DNA from 3 places in the Bradyrhizobium sp. BWA-3-5 genome. Region 3 is predicted to be linked to each of the others. Evidence: predicted binding sites of a transcription regulator. Region 3 holds the regulator's gene; each other region holds the start of a gene.

Region 1 (7,034 bases), 1.1 Mb from region 3:
CGGCGCGCAGCGCATCGCAGGAGATCGACAGGCTGGAGAGCCCGACCTCGACGGCCTCGCCCTTCAGGCTCTTGAGGAAATCCAGCGCTGCGTCGAGCTTGATCCGCACGCCGATCGCCTCCGGTGAAACCTCGGTAAAATCCTTCGGCGCCGGCGTGATGCCGTCGTCGCTGGTCTGGTTGTCCAAAAATTCCTTCTCGCTGAGATCGGAATTGTCCGTCGAGGCGACTTCGGTGACCGCCTGGCCGACCGTGATCTGGCCGCGGAACTCGAAAGTGTCCCCGGTCGGCCTGCGGGTCAGCTTGATGGTCACCGGCTGCTTGTCACCAAGGCTCTGCGTGGTGCCGGTCAGATTCTGGCCGCTCACGGCGAGATTCGCGACGAAGCGGTCCTTGCGGTCGGAACCCTTGGCGACGGGATAGCAGACGTCGAGAGTCGCCGCGGTGACGGTTTTGCCCTGGCGGGTTTCCTTCAGCACGACGTCGGCATTGCCGTCCATCAGGCCATCGATCGCGGTGAAATAGCGAGTCTCCACGGCGCCGGGCGCGGTCTTCGAGGGAAGTTTCATCTGGGCGAAGGCGGGAGAGGCCGTCGCCAGACCAAGCAGCAGAAGACAGAGCGCGCGCATGCAAGAATTCCCGAAACGATGAAATCGGAGACGTCCTACCAGCAAACCCCGATGTCTTCAGCCAAAAAGAAGGCCGCCCGGAGGCGGCCTTCGATCTGCTGGCTGGGGGGACGAGCGGGGGCCTCAGAAGCCCATGCCGCCCATTCCGCCCATGCCGCCGCCACCGCCGGGCATCGCCGGCGCCGGCTCCTTCGGCAGTTCGGCGACCATGGCTTCGGTTGTCACCAAAAGGCCGGCGACGGAGGAGGCGTCCTGCAGGGCGGTGCGCACCACCTTGGCGGGGTCGATGATGCCCTTGTCGACCATGTCGACATATTCCTCGGTCTGGGCGTCGAAGCCGAACGTCTCCGACTTGTTCTCGAGGATCTTGCCGACCACGAGCGAGCCTTCGACGCCGGCGTTTTCCGAGATCTGGCGCACCGGGGCTTCCAGCGCCTTCAGCACGATGTTGATACCGGCCTGGACGTCGGAATTGTCGTTGTTGATGCGGCCGACCGCCTTCTTGGCGCGCAGCAGCGCCACGCCGCCGCCCGGCACGATGCCTTCCTGCACGGCCGCGCGGGTCGCGTTGAGGGCATCCTCGACGCGGTCCTTCTTCTCCTTGACCTCGATTTCGGTCGCGCCGCCGACCTTGATCACGGCAACGCCGCCAGCGAGCTTGGCCAGCCGCTCCTGCAGCTTCTCGCGGTCGTAGTCCGAGGTGGTCTCCTCGATCTGCGCCTTGATCTGGGTGACGCGGGCCTCGATGTCCTTCTTCTTGCCGGCGCCCTTGACGATGGTCGTGTTCTCCTTGTCGATCACGACCTTGCCGGCGCGTCCCAGCATGTTGATGGTGACGCTTTCGAGCTTCATGCCGAGTTCCTCGGAGATCAGCTGACCGCCGGTCAGGATCGCGATGTCTTCCAGCATGGCCTTGCGGCGGTCGCCGAAGCCCGGCGCCTTGACGGCGGCGACCTTCAAACCGCCGCGCAGGCGGTTGACGACCAGCGTCGCCAGCGCCTCGCCCTCGACGTCCTCGGCGATGATCAAGAGCGGACGGCCGGACTGCACCACGGCTTCCAGCACCGGCAGCATCGCCTGCAGGCCGGACAGCTTCTTCTCGTGCAGCAGCACGAAGACGTCTTCCAGCTCGGCGGTCATCTTCTCGGCGTTGGTGATGAAGTAGGGCGACAGATAGCCGCGGTCGAACTTCATGCCCTCGACGATGTCGACCTCGGTCTCGAGCGACTTGTTCTCCTCGACAGTGATCACGCCTTCATTGCCGACCTTCTGCATCGCCTGCGCGATCATCTTGCCGATGGCGGTGTCGCCGTTGGCCGAGATGGTGCCGACCTGGGCAACTTCGGACGAGGCCGCGACCGGCTTGGCGCGCTTCTCGAGATCCTTGACCACGGCGTGTACGGCGATGTCGATGCCGCGCTTGAGGTCCATCGGGTTCATGCCGGCCGCGACCGCCTTGCCGCCTTCGCGCACGATCGCCTGCGCCAGCACGGTCGCGGTGGTGGTGCCGTCGCCGGCGGTATCGTTGGTCTTGGAGGCGACTTCGCGCAGCATCTGCGCGCCCATGTTCTCGAACTTGTCCTCGAGCTCGATCTCCTTGGCGACGGTGACGCCGTCCTTGGTGATGCGGGGTGCGCCAAAACTCTTCTCGATCACGACGTTGCGGCCCTTCGGACCGAGCGTCACCTTCACCGCGTTGGCGAGGACGTCGACGCCGCGCAGCATGCGGTCGCGGGCGTCGCCGGAAAATTTAACGTCTTTGGCAGCCATGTTGTGGGACTCCTGAAATGAATTGGATACTTGGTCGCGGTCACCGCCGGGACTCTTCCCCTCTCCCCTTGTGGGAGAGGGTGGACGCGATGCGAAGCATCGCGGACGGGTGAGGGGTCTGTCTCCGCGGATGCAGACCCCTCATCCGGCGCGCTCAGGAGCGCAAGTGCGCTCCAAAGCGCGCCACCTTCTCCCACAAGGGGAGAAGGGAAGAAGTCACTGGGCAGCGACCGCTTGGATTGATCGGCTTACGTCAGCACGCCCATGATGTCGGACTCCTTCATGATCAGGAGTTCCTCGCCGTCGAGCTTGACCTCGGTGCCCGACCATTTGCCGAATAGCACGCGGTCGCCGACCTTGAGATCGATCGGAATCAGCTTGCCGGTTTCGTCACGGCCGCCCGGGCCGACGGCGGTAACTTCGCCCTGCGACGGCTTTTCCTTGGCGGTATCGGGAATGATGATGCCGCCCTTGGTCTTCTCTTCGGCATCGATGCGCTTGACCACGACACGATCGTGCAGTGGGCGGAATTTGGATTTGGCCATGACGTCTCCTCTTGAAGTTCCTCTGGGAGGCTCGGTTTCAGATCTGCGCCATTGAAAATGGCGGATATGCCGGGTATTCGAAGCCGCCCCGGGCGGGGACAGCACGCCCCTTAGCAATCTTCGCGCTTGAGTGCTAAACGTGGGGCCGGGAAATATGGCTTGGCGCTGTTCCTGTCAAGCAAACAAGGGGGTTAAGGCCTTCTTGAGGCCGGTATAGGATGCTCCCAAAGAAACAAAATCGGTGCAGCGGCGTAATTCAACCGACGTCATTGCTCCGGCAGGCTTTTTACGATTGGCTGCTTGACGGGAGCGGCCAAGGAATTGTCGGGGGATTGCAATGATCAGCTCACGTAATGCGCGTACGGTTGCCAATCTGGCGGCCGCGTCGGCGCTGGCGGTGTTGCTTGCGGCGTGCGGCAGCATGAGCCTGCCGTCGCTGTCGTCCAATCCGGCGCCCGAGGCCGAGCCCGGCGTTGCGCCCGAAATGCCCGCGACCATCCGCGCCGACGAGATCGTCGGCCGCTGGGGCCTCGCCTCGTTCCAGAACCCGAACGACCGCGCCCGCACCGAGGCCGCGGCGCGCGGCCAGTGCAAGCAGCCCTATGTGATCGGCGCCGGCACCTCCGGCGGTGTCGTCATGCATCTGGCCGACCAGGCCACCCCGCAGGAGCTGCGCCTCAAGGGCTCGCCGGGCGGCAAGAACTATATCGGCCCGCCCGGTCCCGCCGGGGGGGAACAGGACCGCGAGATCATCTCGTTCGACGGCCGCGTGCTGATCACCCGCTTCATCGACAAGGATGCCGCCGTCCGCTACGGCAATATGGTCTATGTCCGCTGCGCCCCGCGGGCGTGAGGTCAGGCTACGCCCCTTGGCGTCATGCCCGGCGAAGGCTGGGCATCCAGTACGCCGCGGCCTCTCCGCTGAATCACTGACGTCTCTGGAATACTGGATCGTCCGCCTTCGCGGACGATGACGGTGGAGGTGAGGAAGGGCCAACAAAAAACGCCGGCATCACTGCCGGCGTTTTGTTTTGGGGCTGAAGTTAACCAGCCGATCAATTGAACATGGCGTCGATGTCATCCTGCGAGGCGTGGCCGACGTCGCCGTCGAGCTTCGGACCGTTGAGCAGCTTGGCATCGCCCTCGCGGGTGTCGACGATCGGAATGGCATGGGCCTTGATCGCGTCGACGCCCCCCCAGATGTCCATCATGGTGTAGATGTGCTGCTCGATGAACTTCATCGTGGTCATCACCTTGCTGATGCGCTGACCGGTGAGGTCCTGGAAGTTGCAGGCCTCGAAGATCGAAACGACGCGTTCCTGGATTTCTTCTGAGAGCAGCTTCTGCTGGTCGGGCGAGATGTTCTTGGAGAGCGCGGTCGCCGCCTGGTCGATCGCTTCGGTGGCTTCCAGAATCTGTTGGGTGGCCTGTTCGGTGCCGCCGACGACGGCGCCGAGTTCGCCGTTGACCTTGGCCATTTCCTGGCCGTCGAAGCTCTTGCCGTGCAGGGTGGCGATTTCGCGTTTGGTGCGGTTGATGGCGTCGTGGATCAGGTCGAGCTCGACCTTCAGCTTCTCGCACTGCTCGATCTGGGCGCGATAGGTTTCAAGCAGCGCGTGCGCATCGGCGGTCTCGCGTGCGATTTCCGACTGTACGCTGGTGGGGGCGCCGGCATGGCCGAAGCTTGCCATCTGGGCGCGGATCGCGCGCAGCTCGGCCATGATCTCTTTGTGCATCGGGCCGATCTCGCCGCCTTCTTCATGCATGACAAGGGGCGCGTCGCCCAAAATGGATTCAATACGAAAACGTTTGCGATTGACCGACATGAGATTTCCCACCCCTTCCAGTTCGAAGGTGTTGTAGACCAACGCGATTTAACGTGAGGTTCACGCGCGAAACTCGCGTGTTGGCGGCCGCATACCAACGATTAACCATGACGAGGCCGCGTTCACGCAAAATAAACGCTAGCAGGCAAATCCGCGCGCATTGCCGGGGATGGTGAATCGAAACGCCTGTTACGTTTACCAAACCGATTAGGTTTTGATTTGTATTGTTCGCATGCAGCGGCCTTTGTCGCGCCGCTGCCCTCGATCCCGTAAGTGTCGAACAGTACAGAGTACGCCGATGTCCGGAAAAATCTCTTTGGCGCTCCTCGCGGGCGCGTCTTGTCTTTGCTTTGCCGGTGAGGCCACAGCGATCGACGCCTCATCGTCACCTGAGCCGACCGTAATCTATGCCCGGCAGCCCGCGCCGCCGGTGCGCATAGCCGCCGCCGAGCGCTCCAACATGGGCGGCGGCTTCATCGAATTCCTGTTCGGCGATGCGCCGCCGCAGGGCGGCCGCTATCAGCGCGAACAGATCTATCAGCAGATGCCGGAATATGGTGGGCGGCGCACACTGTTGCCGCCGATGGATCCGCAACAGTCGATGCAGCGCGAGGAGCAGGTGCTCGATCCAGCGCAGCACCGGCTCGATCCGAAATACGAAAAGCAGGTGGTTGAATATCACGGCAAGGAAAGCCCGGGGACGATCGTGATCGATACCCCGAACAAGTTCTTGTTCCTGGTGCAGGGCGACGGCAAGGCGCTGCGCTACGGCGTCGGCGTCGGCCGCCCCGGCTTCACCTGGTCGGGCGTCAAGACGATCTCGGCGAAGAAGGAATGGCCGGCTTGGACGCCGCCGCCGGAAATGCTGGTGCGTCGTCCCGACCTGCCGCGGTACATGGAAGGCGGCCCGGACAATCCGCTCGGTGCGCGCGCGATGTATCTCGGCTCTTCGCTCTATCGCATCCACGGCTCCAACGAGCCCTGGACCATCGGCACCAACGTCTCAAGCGGCTGCATCCGGATGCGCAACGAGGACGTGATCGATCTCTACGGCCGCGTCGGTGTCGGCGCCAGGGTGGTGGTGATTTGATCTTCGTTGATATGGTTTGAAATGAAACGGCCGCCCCGATGGGGCGGCCGTTTTGATTTTCAACTCTCGCGGGCTTTACGCGTAGTCGCTGTCGCCACCATCGCCGTCAAAGCCGTCGCCATCGTGATCCATATCGTTGTCATCATCATACGACGCCGAATCGAACATGCCCTGCCGAGAGCCGTAGTCATTGTCACTGCCGCTATCGGCGCGCCGGCTCGACGAGCCGATGTCGTTGATGCCGGCGTCGCGCGCCAGGTCGCCGCCGGACTGGTCGCCCCACGGCCGGCGGTCTTCGACGCCGCCGCGGCTTGACGTGTCGCCGAACGCCTGGTGGTTGCCGCCCCCGCCCATCATCGAGCGGATGCTGTTCGCCAGAATCGATCCGCCGACCACGCCGGCCGCAGCCGCCGCCGCCGTTCCGAGGAAAGAGCCGCCACCGCCGAACGCCGACGGCTGCTGCTGCGCCCCGCCGTAAGGCTGGCCATAGGCCGGCTGGTTATACGGCGCGCCGCCTTGCGTCTGCTGCAGCACCTGCCCGGTGTTCCAGGCCGGCCGACTGCCGCCGATATCGGGTGCGCGTACATTAGGCACCGAGCCGTGCGAACCTTGAGGCTGGTTCTGTCCAAAGATCGCGTCGCGCATCGAATCGAGGAAGCCGCCGGCCTGGGTCTGCTGGCCTTGCTGACCCGCCGCCGCTTCCAGCTCCTGGATGCGCATGTCGGCGCGCTTCAGCGCTTCGTCCTGGACCAGCGCCGTTTGCACGAGTGCATAGACCGCGTTGGGGGCGGTGCGTAGCCCCTGCATGATCGCCGACATCGCCTCGGGATCGCGCTTGGCGCTCTCCAGCTTGGCGAGCCGGTCGAAAAGATCGTCAATCAGTTGGCGTTCTTGCGGTGTCATGGCCCTCTCCCTCGCGTCGTCGTCGACGCGCCGGCAAGATGTAGGGCGGGCTTTGTGTCGCAAGTAGTGGGCGGCCGGATTAAATTTTTGTATGCGACAAAACGCCGGGCGTATTTGTCGCGCCTTGTCAACTCAATGTAACTTTATTCGCCGCCAGCAATGTCGGGAATTGGTCACTGGCCAGATAGGCGTGTTCCGCCTCGCGCTGGGTGGTGAGGGGATCGAGGCTTTGCAGCGCCTCGTCGACAAAGCCAGGATGGCACATCACGAGC
Region 2 (7,034 bases), 2.9 Mb from region 3:
GGCCAGCCTGGTCGGCTTTGGCGCTGTCGTCGCCGCGCTGCCCGCCTTTGCGCTGGTGCGCGACTGGGTGCTGTCGATTTCCGGCGGCCCTCTCGTCTCTCTGGCTATCGCGACGAACGTCCTTGCCGCCTTGACCGGCTCGGCTTCCGGCGGATTGACCATCGCGCTCGATGCGCTTGGCGAAACTTACCTGCAAATTGCCAGGACGGCCCAGATCGACCCAGGACTCATGCACCGCATTGCCGTGATCGGGTCCGGCACGCTCGACAGCCTGCCGCACAACGGCGCCGTCGTGACGCTGCTTGCGGTCTGCGGCTCGACCCATCGCGACAGCTACTTCGATATGGTGATGGCCAATATCGTTGGGCCGGTCATTGCGCTGGTTGCTGTGATCGCCTTGGGCTCGACGCTTGGGTCTTTCTAGCCGCACCCGCCGGCCGCCCTACTCCAGCCGCTCCACCTTCCGCAGCGACGGGAACAGTTTCATCCACAGCAGCGCGACCGCGATGGTGCCGACGCCGCCGATGACGGCAGCCGGCACGGTGCCTAACAGCGCGGCCGTGACGCCGCTTTCGAATTGGCCGAGCTGGTTGCTGGCGTTGATGAACAGGAAATTGACCGCGCCGACCCGGCCGCGCATCTCGTCGGGCGTCGAGAGCTGCACCAGCGAGAAGCGGATAACGACGCTGATGGTATCGGCGGCGCCGAGCAGTGCCAGCGCCAGCACCGACAGCCACATCCATTGCGACAGCGCAAAAATCACCGTCGCCGCACCGAACACGATCACGGCCTGGAACATCCGCAAGCCGACATGGCGGTTGATGGTGTGACGGGCGAGATAGGCGGTCATCAAGAGCGCGCCCACCGCGGGCGCGGCGCGCAGGATGCCGAGACCGAGCGGGCCGGTCTGCAGGATGTCGCGCGCATAGATCGGTAATAGCGCCGTAACGCCGCCGAGCAGCACGGCGAACAGGTCGAGCGAGATGGTGCCGAGGATTGCCGGGTTGTTGCGGATGAAGCGGACGCCGGCATATACGTCGTCCGACGTCGTGTCGGTCTTCGAAAGCTCCTGCCGTTCCGCCCTGATGAAGCCGGTAAGGACTGCGCCCGCCAGCCAGAATACGACGATGACGAGATAAGGCAGGCTCGGCGCGAAGACATAAGCGAGGCCGCCGAGTGCCGGGCCGGTGATGGTCGCGATCTGGGCAGCGCCGGAGGAAATCGCGGTGGCCCGCTGCAGCGAGCCCTTTGGCGCGATCAGCGGCAGCAGCGCGGCGGTGGCCGGGCTTTCGAAGGCGCCGGCGATCCCGATCACGAAGGTCGCGATGAAGATCTGCACCTCATTGAGCCAGCCGGCAAAGGTGGAGACCGCCAGGAACAGCGCCGTCATGGCTTCCGCGATCTGGCAAAGCTGCACCACGCGCTTGCGCTCGAACCGGTCGGCCGCATGGCCGGCCACGAACACCAGCAGTGCCGTCGGCAGGAACTGCACCAGCCCGACCATGCCGAGATTGAAGGCGCTGCCGGTGAGATCATAGATCTGCCAGCCGATCGCGACCGCGGCGATCTGGCTGGAGAAGCGCGAAAGGCTGCGCGACAACAGGAAAAACAGGAACGGCCCGTGCCTGAGCAGTTCGCGGGCACCCACCGGTAGCGTTGAGGACATGGCTGTGACGGGTGGCCGAGCGGCGAGTTGTTGTCAACGGCCGGAGGCAAATGGCTATCGTGTCCCGGACGCAGCGCGGCACGAAGTGCTGCGCTGCTGAGCCGGGACCCATTCCCGTGCGTTGACAATGGGTCCCGGCTCAGCGGCGCAGCGCCAAAGAGGCGCTGCACCGCGTCCGGGATACGGACCGGGTTTTCACAGCGCGGCGGCGCTGGCATAATCCCGTCAGGGGCTTCGGGGGATCTATGCTGCAACTGCAATCGGCGTTTGGCGTGCTGGCGCTATTGGCCATCGCGTGGGCGCTCAGCGAAAACCGCCGCGCGGTCTCGTTGCGGCAGGCGGCGATCGGCCTCGCCGCCACCGTCATCACCGCACTGGTGCTGCTCAAATTGCCGCCGGTGGCCAAGGCATTCGGCGCCATCAACGATGCCGTGGGCACCATCTCGGCGGCGACACGCGCCGGCACCTCCTTCGTGTTCGGCTATGTCGGCGGCGGCGCGCCCCCCTTCGATCTCAAGGCGCCGGGCGCAGATTTTGTGCTGGCGTTCCAGGCATTGCCGATCGTACTGGTCATGAGCGTCCTGACCACGCTGCTGTTTTATTGGCGCGTGCTGCCGCCGATCGTGCGCGGCATGGCCTGGCTGTTGGAGCGCACGCTCGGCGTCGGCGGCGCGGTCGGGCTCTCGACGTCGGCCAATATCTTTCTCGGCATGGTCGAGGCGCCGCTGTTCATCCGCCCCTATCTGGCGCAGCTCACGCGCAGCGAATTGTTTCTGGTGATGACTGGCGGCATGGCCGGCATCGCCGGCACCGTGCTGGTGCTCTATGCCACTTTCCTGGCGCCGCTGATTCCGGATGCTGCTGCGCACTTCGTCATTGCGTCCGTGCTGGGCGCACCGGCGGCGATCCTGGTCAGCCTGATCATGGTGCCGGAGACATCAGACAAGCGCACCGGCGGATCATTGGAAGACCCCGACATGCAGACGTCCTCGACCATGGACGCCATCGTCAAGGGCACCACCGCAGGCCTCGAGCTGCTCCTCAACATCGTCGCGATGCTGTTGGTGCTGGTGGCGCTAGTCTATCTCGCCAATGCCATTCTCGGGCTGCTACCCGAGATCGGCGGCGCCAGGATTTCGCTGCAGCGGCTGCTCGGCTATCTGATGGCGCCAGTCTGCTGGCTGATGGGCTTGCCCTGGCCGCAAGCGATCACCGCGGGCAGCCTGATGGGCACCAAAACCGTGCTCAACGAGCTGATCGCCTATCTCGAGTTGTCAAAACTCGGCACTGAGGCGCTCGATCCACGCTCGCGGCTGATCATGCTCTATGCGATGTGCGGCTTTGCCAACTTCGCCAGCCTCGGCATCATGATCGGCGGCCTCGGCACCATGGCGCCGGAGCGGCGCGAGGAAATCAATGCGCTTGGATTGAAGTCGATCGTGTCGGGGACGATCACGACGTGCCTGATGGGTGCGGTGGTGGGGGTATTGACTTAGGACCGTCATTGCGAGCGAAGCGAAGCAATCCGTATCGCGGCGTAACGGATGGATGGATGCTTCGTCGCTTCGCTCCTCGCAATGACGGCGGAGATGCCTTTAGGCGTTCCCCGAGCGACTGTGCCTCAAGCCGCCAATTCCACCGTCTTGAAATCCGCTGGCAGGATCACTTCCAGCAGTTCCACATCGTCGGAATAATCCATGATCAGGTGCTTGATGCGCGGCGGCTGGGTCCAGGCGCTGCCCTCTTTCATCAGCGTCTCGCCCTGCCCTTCCATGTAGGTCTTCACCCAGCCCTTGAGCACGTAGACCATCTGGAATTCGACGTCGTGGTAATGCAGCTTGGAGACTTCCGCCGGATTGCAGGGCCCCTGCAGGCGGATCACATGGGCCTGCGCCAGGCCGTGGGTCGCGTCCTTGATGCCGAGGTCGCGGTATTTTGCGTAAGTGCGCAGGCCGTCCGCCTTAAAATCCTCTTCGCGGTGATGGCTGATGGCGATGGTCTGCTTCGGCCGCGCCTTCTTGGCCGGCCTCGCCTTCGACACCCGTCCCTTGGATTTGATGGTCTTGCGGGTCGAGGATTTGGCCGCCGTCTTGTGACCCGACCATTTTTTCTTCACGGCGGGCTGTGCCGCGGGCCGTGATGTCACTTTCTTCCTGGCCATTTGTGCCTCCCTTTTCCTTATTGTTGTCGAGAGAGGCTAACACGAATTCGGTTGCATGGGTGGGCAAAGGCGCATTTGCGCCGTGCCCACCATCAAGAGCGCGATTACATTGGCAATGGTGGGCATGCGGAGCCTGTCATCGAGCGCGCATTCGCGCGACCCGGTGGCTCTGCCCACCCTACACTTCCGCGCAAGCCTCAATGCAGCTGAAACACCCCGTCGACCGCGCGCAGTTCGGTCGGCTTGATCAGCTTCGAATGGGCGACGGTCACGGAAAACAGCGGGCCATCAAGCTTTTCCTGCCAGAAAGCGAGGAAGTCCTTCAGCGCCGGGAATTTCGGAAAGAGATCGTAGTTCTGCCAGACATAGGTCTGCAGCAATGAAGGGTGATCCGGCATCCGATAAAGAATCTGCGCCGTCGTCAGCCCATACCCCAGCACCTGTTTCCGGAAGTCATCGGAAACAACACCAACCCGCGAGACCATGCGAATACCTCCATTTCTGGAGCGCATGTCGTGGTGGCCCTGCACCGAGCCACCCCTCGAAGATGCGCTCACATGAGAGAATTGTGACGCACGCTACCAACCCATCACAAGCCTAAATGTTTAATGATGTGTTGAAAATTCCAGCGTTAGCAGCAGCTTAGCGCACGTGCTAATACGGGAATCGGACGGTGACCGGCCGGTCGTTAAGCATGCCCCAGGAATTTTGGCAGAGCCGATATTTGAGTGCTAATTTTTCTGCTAAAAGCCCTTGTCCCCCAAACAAGTCTGGCCTAAATCTGCCGCAGCCGTGCTGGCACTCGCTGGTGCGGACTGCTAACAATCTAGAATTCGACAACATTTACAGACGTTTAGGAGGACTGCATGACCTTCCGTCCGCTTCACGACCGCGTCGTGGTCAAGCGCATCGACGCAGAAGAGAAGACCGCTGGCGGCATCATCATTCCGGACACTGCCAAGGAAAAGCCCTCCCAGGGCGAAGTCGTCGCCGTCGGCCCCGGCGGCCGCGACGAATCCGGCAAGCTGATCCCGATCGACCTCAAGGTCGGCGACCGCGTGCTGTTCGGCAAATGGTCGGGCACCGAGGTCAAGATCGACGGCCAGGAGCTCCTGATCATGAAGGAGTCCGACATCATGGGCGTGCTCGACGTTTCGGCCGCCAAGAAGAAGGCCGCCTAAGCCTTTTCGCCTGCAACGCTCACCCTGAGGAGCGCCGCAAGGCGCCCCCCTCCAAGGGTGAGAAACAAAGATCAACTCAGGGAAACCAAATATGTCAGCCAAAGAAGTCAAATTCGGCGTCGATGCCCGCGACCGCATGCTGCGCGGCGTCGACATCCTCGCCAATGCCGTGAAGGTCACGCTCGGTCCGAAGGGCCGCAACGTCGTCCTCGACAAGTCGTTCGGCGCTCCCCGCATCACCAAGGACGGCGTCACCGTCGCCAAGGAGATCGAGCTCGACGACAAGTTCGAGAACATGGGCGCCCAGATGGTGCGCGAAGTCGCCTCGAAATCCGCTGACGCGGCTGGCGACGGCACCACCACCGCGACCGTGCTCGCGGCTGCGATCGTCCGTGAAGGCGCCAAGTCGGTTGCCGCCGGCATGAACCCGATGGATCTGAAGCGCGGTATCGACCTGGCGGTGGAAGCCGTGGTCGCCGACCTCGAGAAGAACTCCAAGAAGGTCACCTCGAACGAGGAAATCGCCCAGGTCGGCACCATCTCGGCCAACGGCGACGCCGAAATCGGCAAGTTCCTCGCCGACGCCATGAAGAAGGTCGGCAACGAGGGCGTCATCACGGTTGAAGAAGCCAAGTCGCTCGAGACCGAACTCGACGTCGTCGAGGGCATGCAGTTCGACCGCGGCTACATCTCACCCTACTTCGTCACCAACGCCGACAAGATGCGCGTTGAGATGGAAGACGCCTACATCCTGATCAACGAGAAGAAGCTCTCCTCGCTGAACGAGCTGCTGCCGCTGCTCGAAGCCGTGGTGCAGACCGGCAAGCCGCTGGTCATCGTCGCCGAAGACGTCGAAGGCGAAGCGCTCGCCACCCTCGTCGTCAACCGTCTGCGTGGCGGCCTGAAGGTCGCGGCCGTCAAGGCTCCGGGCTTCGGCGATCGCCGCAAGGCCATGCTGCAGGACATCGCGATCCTGACCGGCGGCCAGGCGATCTCGGAAGATCTCGGCATCAAGCTCGAGAACGTCACGCTGCAGATGCTCGGCCGCGCCAAGAAGGTGATGATCGACAAGGAAAACACCACGATCGTCAACGGCGCTGGCAAGAAGGCCGACATCGAGGCCCGCGTTGCCCAGATCAAGGCGCAGATCGAGGAAACCACCTCGGACTACGACCGTGAGAAGCTGCAGGAGCGTCTGGCCAAGCTCGCGGGCGGCGTCGCGGTGATCCGCGTCGGCGGCGCGACCGAAGTCGAGGTGAAGGAGCGCAAGGATCGCGTGGATGACGCGATGCATGCGACCCGCGCGGCTGTTGAAGAAGGCATCGTGCCGGGCGGCGGCGTCGCCCTGCTCCGCGCCTCCGAGCAGCTCAAGCGCATCAAGACCGCCAACGACGACCAGAAGACCGGCGTCGAGATCGTGCGCAAGGCGCTGTCCGCGCCGGCCCGCCAGATCGCGGTCAACGCCGGTGAAGACGGCTCCGTCATCGTCGGCAAGATCCTCGAGAAGGACCAGTACAACTACGGCTTCGACTCGCAGACCGGTGAGTACGGCAACCTGGTCTCCAAGGGCATCATCGACCCGACCAAGGTGGTCCGCACCGCGATCCAGAACGCGTCCTCGGTCGCGGCTCTCCTGATCACCACCGAAGCCATGATCGCCGAACTGCCGAAGAAGAACGCTCCGGCCGGCGGGGGCATGCCCCCCGGTGGCGGCATGGGCGGCATGGACTTCTAAGGCGACGAAGTCGTCCCGGACGCGGTGCGGCGCGAAAGCGGTGCACCGTCGAACCGGGATGTCGCCCCACAAAATGCAAAACCCCGGCAGCGATGCCGGGGTTTTTGTTTGGAAACAACGATGTAAATGTTTGTCACAACACGGCGAATGCCGACGCTGGCGTTGCAACGCTACGCTGAAGAAAAGATTTGCTTCCGCTCGAGATATCCCTCTTATGCACAGCGCGGCGTAAATATACGATCGTTTGTGTTGACAATCTCAAAAAAACTTTTGGCGAGAGTCGGAATTCGA
Region 3 (7,034 bases):
TTGAAATAGGCGGGAACGGTGATGACGGCCTGGTCGACCTTCTGGCCGAGATGGGCTTCCGCGGTCTCCTTCATCTTCTGCAGGATGAAGGCCGAGACCTGCGAGGGCGAATAGGTCTTGCCGTCGGCTTCGACCCAGGCGTCGCCGTTCGATGCCTTGACGATCTTATAGGGAACGAGCTTCTTGTCCTTCTCGACCATCGGGTCGTCGTAGCGGCGGCCGATCAGGCGCTTCACCGCAAAGAACGTCCGCTCGGGATTGGTCACCGCCTGACGCTTGGCCGGCTGGCCGACGAGGCGCTCGCCGTCATCGGTGACGGCAACGATCGAAGGCGTCGTGCGCATGCCTTCCGCGTTCTCGATGACTTTCGCAGTCTTGCCATCCATTACGGCGACACACGAATTCGTGGTGCCGAGATCGATCCCAATGACCTTTCCCATGGTCCTCATATCCTTCTTTTTGCGGCAGGTTGGCTGGGCCCTGGACGGCGCACCTAACCGAACCCCCAACGTTCAAATACTCGCGATATTGCGACGGTGAGCCTCATATAGGAGGGTGGGTTGTGCCTGCAAGGACCGAAAGCAGGCTTAGGGCCTGAAATGGCTGATGTTTGAAAGATTGTGTCAGCCATGGCACGGGCCGGCCCGCGCGTTGATCCGCGTTAAGAAACTGGCAAGACCTCCATTGTCCATGCCGCCGAAGGTGTGGCGGGCTACGCGCCTCATCCAGGCCGCGTGCCGAGCTGCAAGGTTGGGGCGGCAAGGCCCGAGGGGAGCGGTATTTGGCCGCTGCAAACGCCTCAAAAAAGCGCCCGGAGGGTGGGCAAATCGGGACATATCGCGATGTAACGGGGGAACGGACGCCCATCCTGCCCTGTTGCAGGGACGGCAAAACCGCTAAAAGCGGGCCGACTGGAACGACTCTGTCGTTGCCCTGAGGCTCCTTAAGGATTCCACGAACTGCATTCGTCCGACCTAGCACGGCCTCCATACCAAACCGGTAGATCCTCTATGACGCCATTCCGATCCTTCGCTGCGGTTGCCCTGATCGTCGCCGCTTTGTCTTCTGCCGATTCCGCGCTCGCCGCCGACCCGGTCTTCCCGCCGGGCGCCAGGGTGGGCATGACGCCGCTGGTCGGCCTCAACAAGGCCAGGACGTTTACGGGGTTCGAGACCGAGGACCATGGCGTCAAGGTGCTGGTCACCGACCTGCCCGCCGAGGCCTATGGCGAAGTCGCCAATGCCTTCAAGGCCAATCCGGGCGGCACCGGCGGCATCAAGCCGGAGAGCCTCGAAACGCCGGCCGGCCTTGGCTACTACACGATCGAGAACGGCAAGGACGGCGCCAACAATGTGCGCCGCTATTCGATGATCCTGCCCGGCCCCACCTTCTCCGGCTATATCGCAGTGCAGGTGCCGGAGAACGCTTCGAAGATCTATACCGACGATGCGGTTCGGCAGATGTTCGCCACCGCCGCGATCCGCACCGAGGTGCCGGTCGACGAACAGCTCGGGCTGATGCCGTTCAAGATCAGTGAGACCTCCAGCTTCAAGAATGTCCGCACGCTGGCGCCAGGCGCGGCCCTCATTCTATCCGACAGCGACGAGAAGAAGGGCTTTGAGATCGCCCCCTTCATGATCCTCGGCCTGATCGGCTCGACCGCGGCCTCGCCCGACGATCGCGGCCGCTTCGCCCAGCAGATCGCAACCACGATTCCCGGCGTCCGCGACGGGCGGATCACGATGAACGAGCCGGTCCGCATCGACGGCCAGCCCGGCTTCGAGACGCGGATCGACGCCGTCAGCGGCAAGGAGAATACGCCCGTCACCATCGTGCAATGGCTGCGCTTCGGCGCCCAGACATCGCTGCGCATCATCGGCTCTTCGCCGCGCGACGAATGGACCAAGGCGTTTCCGCGCTTCCGCGCGGTGCGGGACGGAATCCAGCCGAAGACCTGATCAGCCTTTGGCGGCTCGCGCCGCAATTTCAGGCTTTCGTTCGTATACACATGGAGTAGCCTTCCCTGCAGTCGGGTTTGCAACAGGGGAGACGCGCTATGCTTTCTCGCAGGCTGGTTCTGACAGGTTTTGGCGCGACGTCGGTCGCTGCCGTCTTACCCGGCGCGCTAATGGCCGCGCCGATCAAGCCAGATGACGCTTCCGCGCTGATCGTCATCGATGTGCAAAACTGCTTCCTTCCGGGCGGCAGTCTTGCGGTCAAGGACGGCGAGCAGGTCGTTCCGGTCATCAACCGCCTCGCCAAGGGGTTTGCCAATGTGGTGCTGACGCAGGACTGGCACACGCCGGGGCATGTCTCGTTCGCGACATCGCATTCCGGCAAGAAGCCGTTCGAAACCGTCGACCTCTCCTACGGCAAGCAGGTGCTGTGGCCGGATCATTGCGTGCAGGGCACCGACAGTGCCTCCCTGTCAAAGGACCTTTCGATCCCGCATGCCGGGCTCGTCATCCGCAAGGGTTTTAATAAGAACGTCGACAGCTATTCGGCCTTCACCGAGGCCGACGGCAAGACCACGACGGGGCTTGCCGCCTACCTGAAGGCGCGCAAGGTGAAGCGGGTATTCCTCGCCGGGCTCGCCACCGACTACTGCGTCGCCTGGAGCGCGCTCGACGCCCGCAAGGCCGGCTTCGAAACTTATGTGATCGAGGACGCCTGCCGTGGCATCGACCTGCAGGGTTCGCTCGCCAAGGCCTGGGCCGACATGACCAAGGCCGGCGTCAAGCGCATCCAGTCGGGCGATATCGCGGCTTGAGGACTTTCCACGGATGCTGCGCAGCGCGTCGCAAATGCACGTGGTGCGCTGCTGATCTGGGATCCATCGTCGCGGCGATGTAGGTCCCGGCTCTGCGGAGCAGCGCCGGAGGCGCTGCACCGCGGTCCGGGACACGAGAGTTCAGCTCTGCTCCGAAGGAGCCGCCGTCGGCGTAGCCTTGGCACCGCCCTTCGCGACGCCGACCAGCGCCGGCCGCAGCACACGCTCGCCGATCATGTAGCCGGCTTGCACGACCTGGACCACCGTGCCTGCGGGTACCGAGGGATCGGGCACCTCGTACATCGCCTGCTGGAAATTCGGGTCGAACTTCTCGCCCGAGGGATCGAACTTCTTGACGCCGTTCTTCTCCAGCGCGTTGAGCAGCGAACGCTCGGTGAGCTCGACGCCTTCGATCAGCGCCTTCAGGCCGGGATCGGCATTGGCCTTGGCCTCGGCCGGTACCGCGTCGAGCGCGCGCTGCAGATTGTCGGCGATCTCGAGCACGTCGCGCGCAAAGCCGGTGATGCCATAGGCGCGCGCATCGGCGACTTCCTTAGCGGTGCGCCGGCGCAGGTTTTCCATCTCCGCCAGCGTGCGCAGCATCTTGTCCCGCGCTTCGGCGACTTCCTTCGTCAGCGCCTCGACCGATCCTTCCTCGGGATCGTCGGGCATGATGTAGGGTTTCGAGACCACGGGCTCGCCGGTCTCGGCCGGTTTTACCTCGTCGTTACTCGGCCGGTTGGGATCGGTCATAAGGCTGCCTTCTCAAAAGACTTGATCTGGTTCGATGGGGATTTGCTGGCCGGGATATCGTGCTTTAGGGGCCGAAAATCAAGCGCCACATAGCGTTTTCGAGCCAAGCATGCCCTCGGATTTGATCCGGGGGTGGGGACCGGTTTGCGTGAAGAAAACGCGTCAAAACAAAAGCCTGGATCGGGCCAATTCGCGGCCAATCAGCCACCCAGCATCCGGCTGACGATCCGCGCGGCGTAATCGACCGTCGGGATCACCCGCGCGTAGTTCAGCCGCGTCGGCCCGATCACGCCGAGGACGCCGACGATGCGCCCCGAAGCGTCACCATAGGGCGCGATGATGGTGGAGGAGCCGGAGAGCGAGAACAGCTTGTTCTCCGATCCGATGAAGATACGCACGCCTTCGGCGCGCTCCGCGCGGCCAAGCAGGTCGATCACGCCGCGCTTGGTCTCGAGATCGTCGAACAGCGACTTGACGCGCTCGAGATCTTCCAGCGCGTGCAGGTCCTCGAGCAGGTTGGCGTGCCCGCGCACGATCAGCTGGCGCTCCTCGTGTTCGCCGCCGGACCAGCTTGCGATGCCCGCCGCGATCACCTTCTGCGTCAGCTGGTCGAGCTCGGCCCGGCTCTGCGCCAGCGCGTTTTCGAGTTCCAGCCGGGCCTCGGACAGCGTGCGGCCGCGAATCCGGGCATTGAGGAAATTGGTCGCTTCCGTCAGCGCCGCGGGGGGGACGCCGGGCGGCAGCGTCAGCACGCGGTTTTCAACCTGGCCGTCTTCGCCGACCAGTACCACCAGCGCGCGCTCCGGCTCCAGGCGGACGAATTCGATATGCTTGAGTCGCGAATTGGATTTCGCCGTGAGCACCACGGCGGCGGCGCGCGTCAGGCCGGAGAGGCGCGTCAACGCCTCGCCGAGCGCCGCCTCGACCGATTGCGCGCGCCCGACCGAGGCAAGCTGGCTCTGGATCGATTCCCGCTCGGGCCCGGTGAGGTCGCCGACCTGCATCAGGGCATCGACGAAGAAGCGCAGGCCGAGTTCGGTGGGCAGCCGCCCTGCCGAGGTGTGCGGCGCGTAGATCAGGCCGAGCGCCTCGAGGTCCGACATCACGTTGCGGACCGACGCCGGCGACAACGGCACGGCGATCAGGCGCGAAATGTTGCGCGAGCCGACGGGCTCGCCGGTGGCCAGATAGCTTTCGACGATTTGACGAAAAATATCGCGCGAGCGCTCGTTGAGCTGGGCAAGCCCGGCATGTGGCGCAATCAGGCCGATCGGATCGTGGTGGGCCACTGTTAACTCCCTGATAGCCTCTAATTTGTCGTCCCGAAGGGCTGATGACAAGCGCGCTCTGCCTGTCCGATAGGCGGCCAAAACCCCTTGCCGCTGCCCGCTCCCCCTCCTACAAGCACCGCAAACGGATTTTCGCCCGATTTTCGAAAGGATTCCCCATGCGGCCAAGCCGCCGTGCGCCCGATCAGCTGCGCCCCGTGTCGCTGGAACGCGGCGTGGTCAAATACGCCGAAGGTTCCTGCATGGTGAAATTCGGCGATACCCATGTGCTGGTGACCGCCACGCTTGAGGAACGTCTGCCGCCCTGGCTGAAGGGCCAGGGCCGCGGCTGGGTGACCGCCGAATACGGCATGCTGCCGCGCGCGACGCTGGAACGCACCCGCCGCGAGGCCGCCGCCGGCAAGCAGGGCGGCCGTACCGTCGAGATTCAGCGGCTGATCGGTCGCTCCTTGCGCGCGGCCGTCGATTTGGAAGCGCTCGGCGAGCGCCAGATCACCGTCGATTGCGACGTGATCCAGGCCGACGGCGGCACCCGCACCGCCTCGATCACCGGCGCCTGGGTGGCGCTGGCCGACTGCATCGCCTGGATGAAATCGCGCAACATGCTGAAGACCAACGTGCTGCGCGATAATGTCGCCGCGATCTCCTGCGGCATCTATCAGGGCACGCCGGTGCTCGACCTCGACTATGCCGAGGATTCCGAGGCTGAAACGGATGCCAATTTCGTCATGACCGGCGACGGCCGCATCATCGAGGTGCAAGGCACCGCCGAGAAGACGCCGTTCTCGCAGGACGAGTTCCTCGCGCTGATGGAACTCGCGCGCAAGGGTGTCGCGCGTTTGGTGGACTTGCAGAAGCTGGCCGTCGCGTAATCTGATCGCCCATGCACCGTCGAATCACCGGCCGACTCGTGATCGCGACCCACAATCCCGGCAAGCTTGCCGAGATGCGGGAACTGCTCGCGCCGCATGGCGTCGAGGCGGTCTCGGCGGGCGAGCTCGGCCTTTCCGAGCCCGAAGAAACCGGCAAGACGTTTCAGGCCAATGCGGCGATCAAGGCGATCGCGGCGGCAAACGCCGCACAGTTGCCGGCTTTTGCCGACGATTCCGGCCTTGTGGTCGACGCACTCGACGGCGCCCCCGGAATCTATTCGGCGCGCTGGGCCGGCGAGGGCAAGGATTTCACTGTAGCGATGACCCGGATCGAGCGCCTGTTGCAGGAGCGCGGCGCGACCGCACCCGACAAGCGCAAGGCGCATTTCGTCTCGGCCCTGTGTGTGGCATGGCCGGATGGCCACCTCGAAGAGGTCGAGGCGCGCGTCGATGGGACGCTGGCCTGGCCGCCGCGCGGCACCGCCGGTTTCGGTTACGATCCGATGTTCCTTCCCGACGGATACACGCGTACCTTCGGCGAGATGACCTCGATCGAAAAGCACGGCCTGCCGCCGCTCGGACTTGGCCTGTCCCACCGGGCCCGCGCCTTCGTCAAGCTGGCGGAGATCTGCCTTGGCTAGCACCGAGCGCCATTACGGCAAGCGAGCGGCCTTCGGCGTCTACGTCCATTGGCCGTTCTGCCTGTCGAAATGCCCATATTGCGATTTCAACAGCCATGTCCGCCACGCCGCCATCGACGAAGAGAGGTTCGCCCGCGCCTTCGCGCGCGAGATCGAGACCACGGCGGCGCGCACCGGCGGGCGAACCGTCACCTCGATCTTTCTCGGCGGCGGCACGCCGTCGCTGATGCAGCCGCACACCGTCGGCGCCGTTCTCGATGCGATCGGAAAACACTGGCGTGTCGCCGACAATGTCGAGGTGACGCTGGAGGCCAACCCGACCAGCGTCGAAGCGACGCGGTTTCGCGGCTATCGCGCCGCCGGCGTCAACCGCGTTTCGCTCGGCGTGCAGGCGCTCGACGATGCATCCCTCAAGTCCCTTGGACGGCTGCACACCGCGCGCGAAGCGCTCGATGCGGTCGCCATCGCCCGCAGCGCATTCGACCGCTACTCGTTCGACCTGATCTACGCCCGCCCCGACCAGACGCCGCAAATGTGGTCGGACGAATTGAAGCTCGCGATATCAGAAGCCGCCGAGCACCTGTCGCTCTATCAGCTCACCATCGAGGAAGGCACGCCGTTCTTCGGCCTGCACGCCGCCGGCAAATTGAAAACACCGGACGAGGCGCTGGCGCGCGTGCTCTATGACGTGACGCAGGAAGTCTGCGGC

The links. Region 3 encodes HrcA, which represses chaperone genes, less so after heat shock. Its sites were predicted from a motif close to GTTAGCACTCNCNNNNNGNGAGTGCTAAC; they were not measured.
Region 1: the regulator HrcA is predicted to act here: its motif matches at 3,053-3,081, upstream of groES (co-chaperone GroES).
Region 2: the regulator HrcA is predicted to act here: its motif matches at 4,622-4,650, upstream of groES (co-chaperone GroES).

The regions. Positions count from the first base shown of each region.
Region 1 is NZ_CP136626.1:1,267,504-1,274,537, forward strand. Features, by position in the region: gene RX331_RS06045 (hypothetical protein) at 1-628, opposite strand, end outside; gene groL (chaperonin GroEL) at 752-2,398, opposite strand; gene groES (co-chaperone GroES) at 2,647-2,943, opposite strand; gene RX331_RS06060 (hypothetical protein) at 3,281-3,796, shown strand; gene RX331_RS06065 (protein phosphatase CheZ) at 3,999-4,769, opposite strand; gene RX331_RS06070 (L,D-transpeptidase) at 5,068-5,859, shown strand; gene RX331_RS06075 (DUF2076 domain-containing protein) at 5,935-6,762, opposite strand; gene RX331_RS06080 (ChbG/HpnK family deacetylase) at 6,890-7,034, opposite strand, start outside.
Region 2 is NZ_CP136626.1:3,038,972-3,046,005, reverse strand. Features, by position in the region: gene RX331_RS14525 (GntP family permease) at 1-424, shown strand, start outside; gene RX331_RS14520 (MFS transporter) at 443-1,666, opposite strand; gene RX331_RS14515 (NupC/NupG family nucleoside CNT transporter) at 1,912-3,162, shown strand; gene RX331_RS14510 (cupin domain-containing protein) at 3,288-3,827, opposite strand; gene RX331_RS14505 (usg protein) at 4,025-4,312, opposite strand; gene groES (co-chaperone GroES) at 4,694-5,008, shown strand; gene groL (chaperonin GroEL) at 5,100-6,743, shown strand.
Region 3 is NZ_CP136626.1:166,798-173,831, forward strand. Features, by position in the region: gene dnaK (molecular chaperone DnaK) at 1-440, opposite strand, end outside; gene RX331_RS00770 (hypothetical protein) at 1,011-1,958, shown strand; gene pncA (bifunctional nicotinamidase/pyrazinamidase) at 2,057-2,770, shown strand; gene grpE (nucleotide exchange factor GrpE) at 2,912-3,523, opposite strand; gene hrcA (heat-inducible transcriptional repressor HrcA) at 3,724-4,812, opposite strand; gene rph (ribonuclease PH) at 4,971-5,684, shown strand; gene rdgB (RdgB/HAM1 family non-canonical purine NTP pyrophosphatase) at 5,696-6,325, shown strand; gene hemW (radical SAM family heme chaperone HemW) at 6,318-7,034, shown strand, end outside.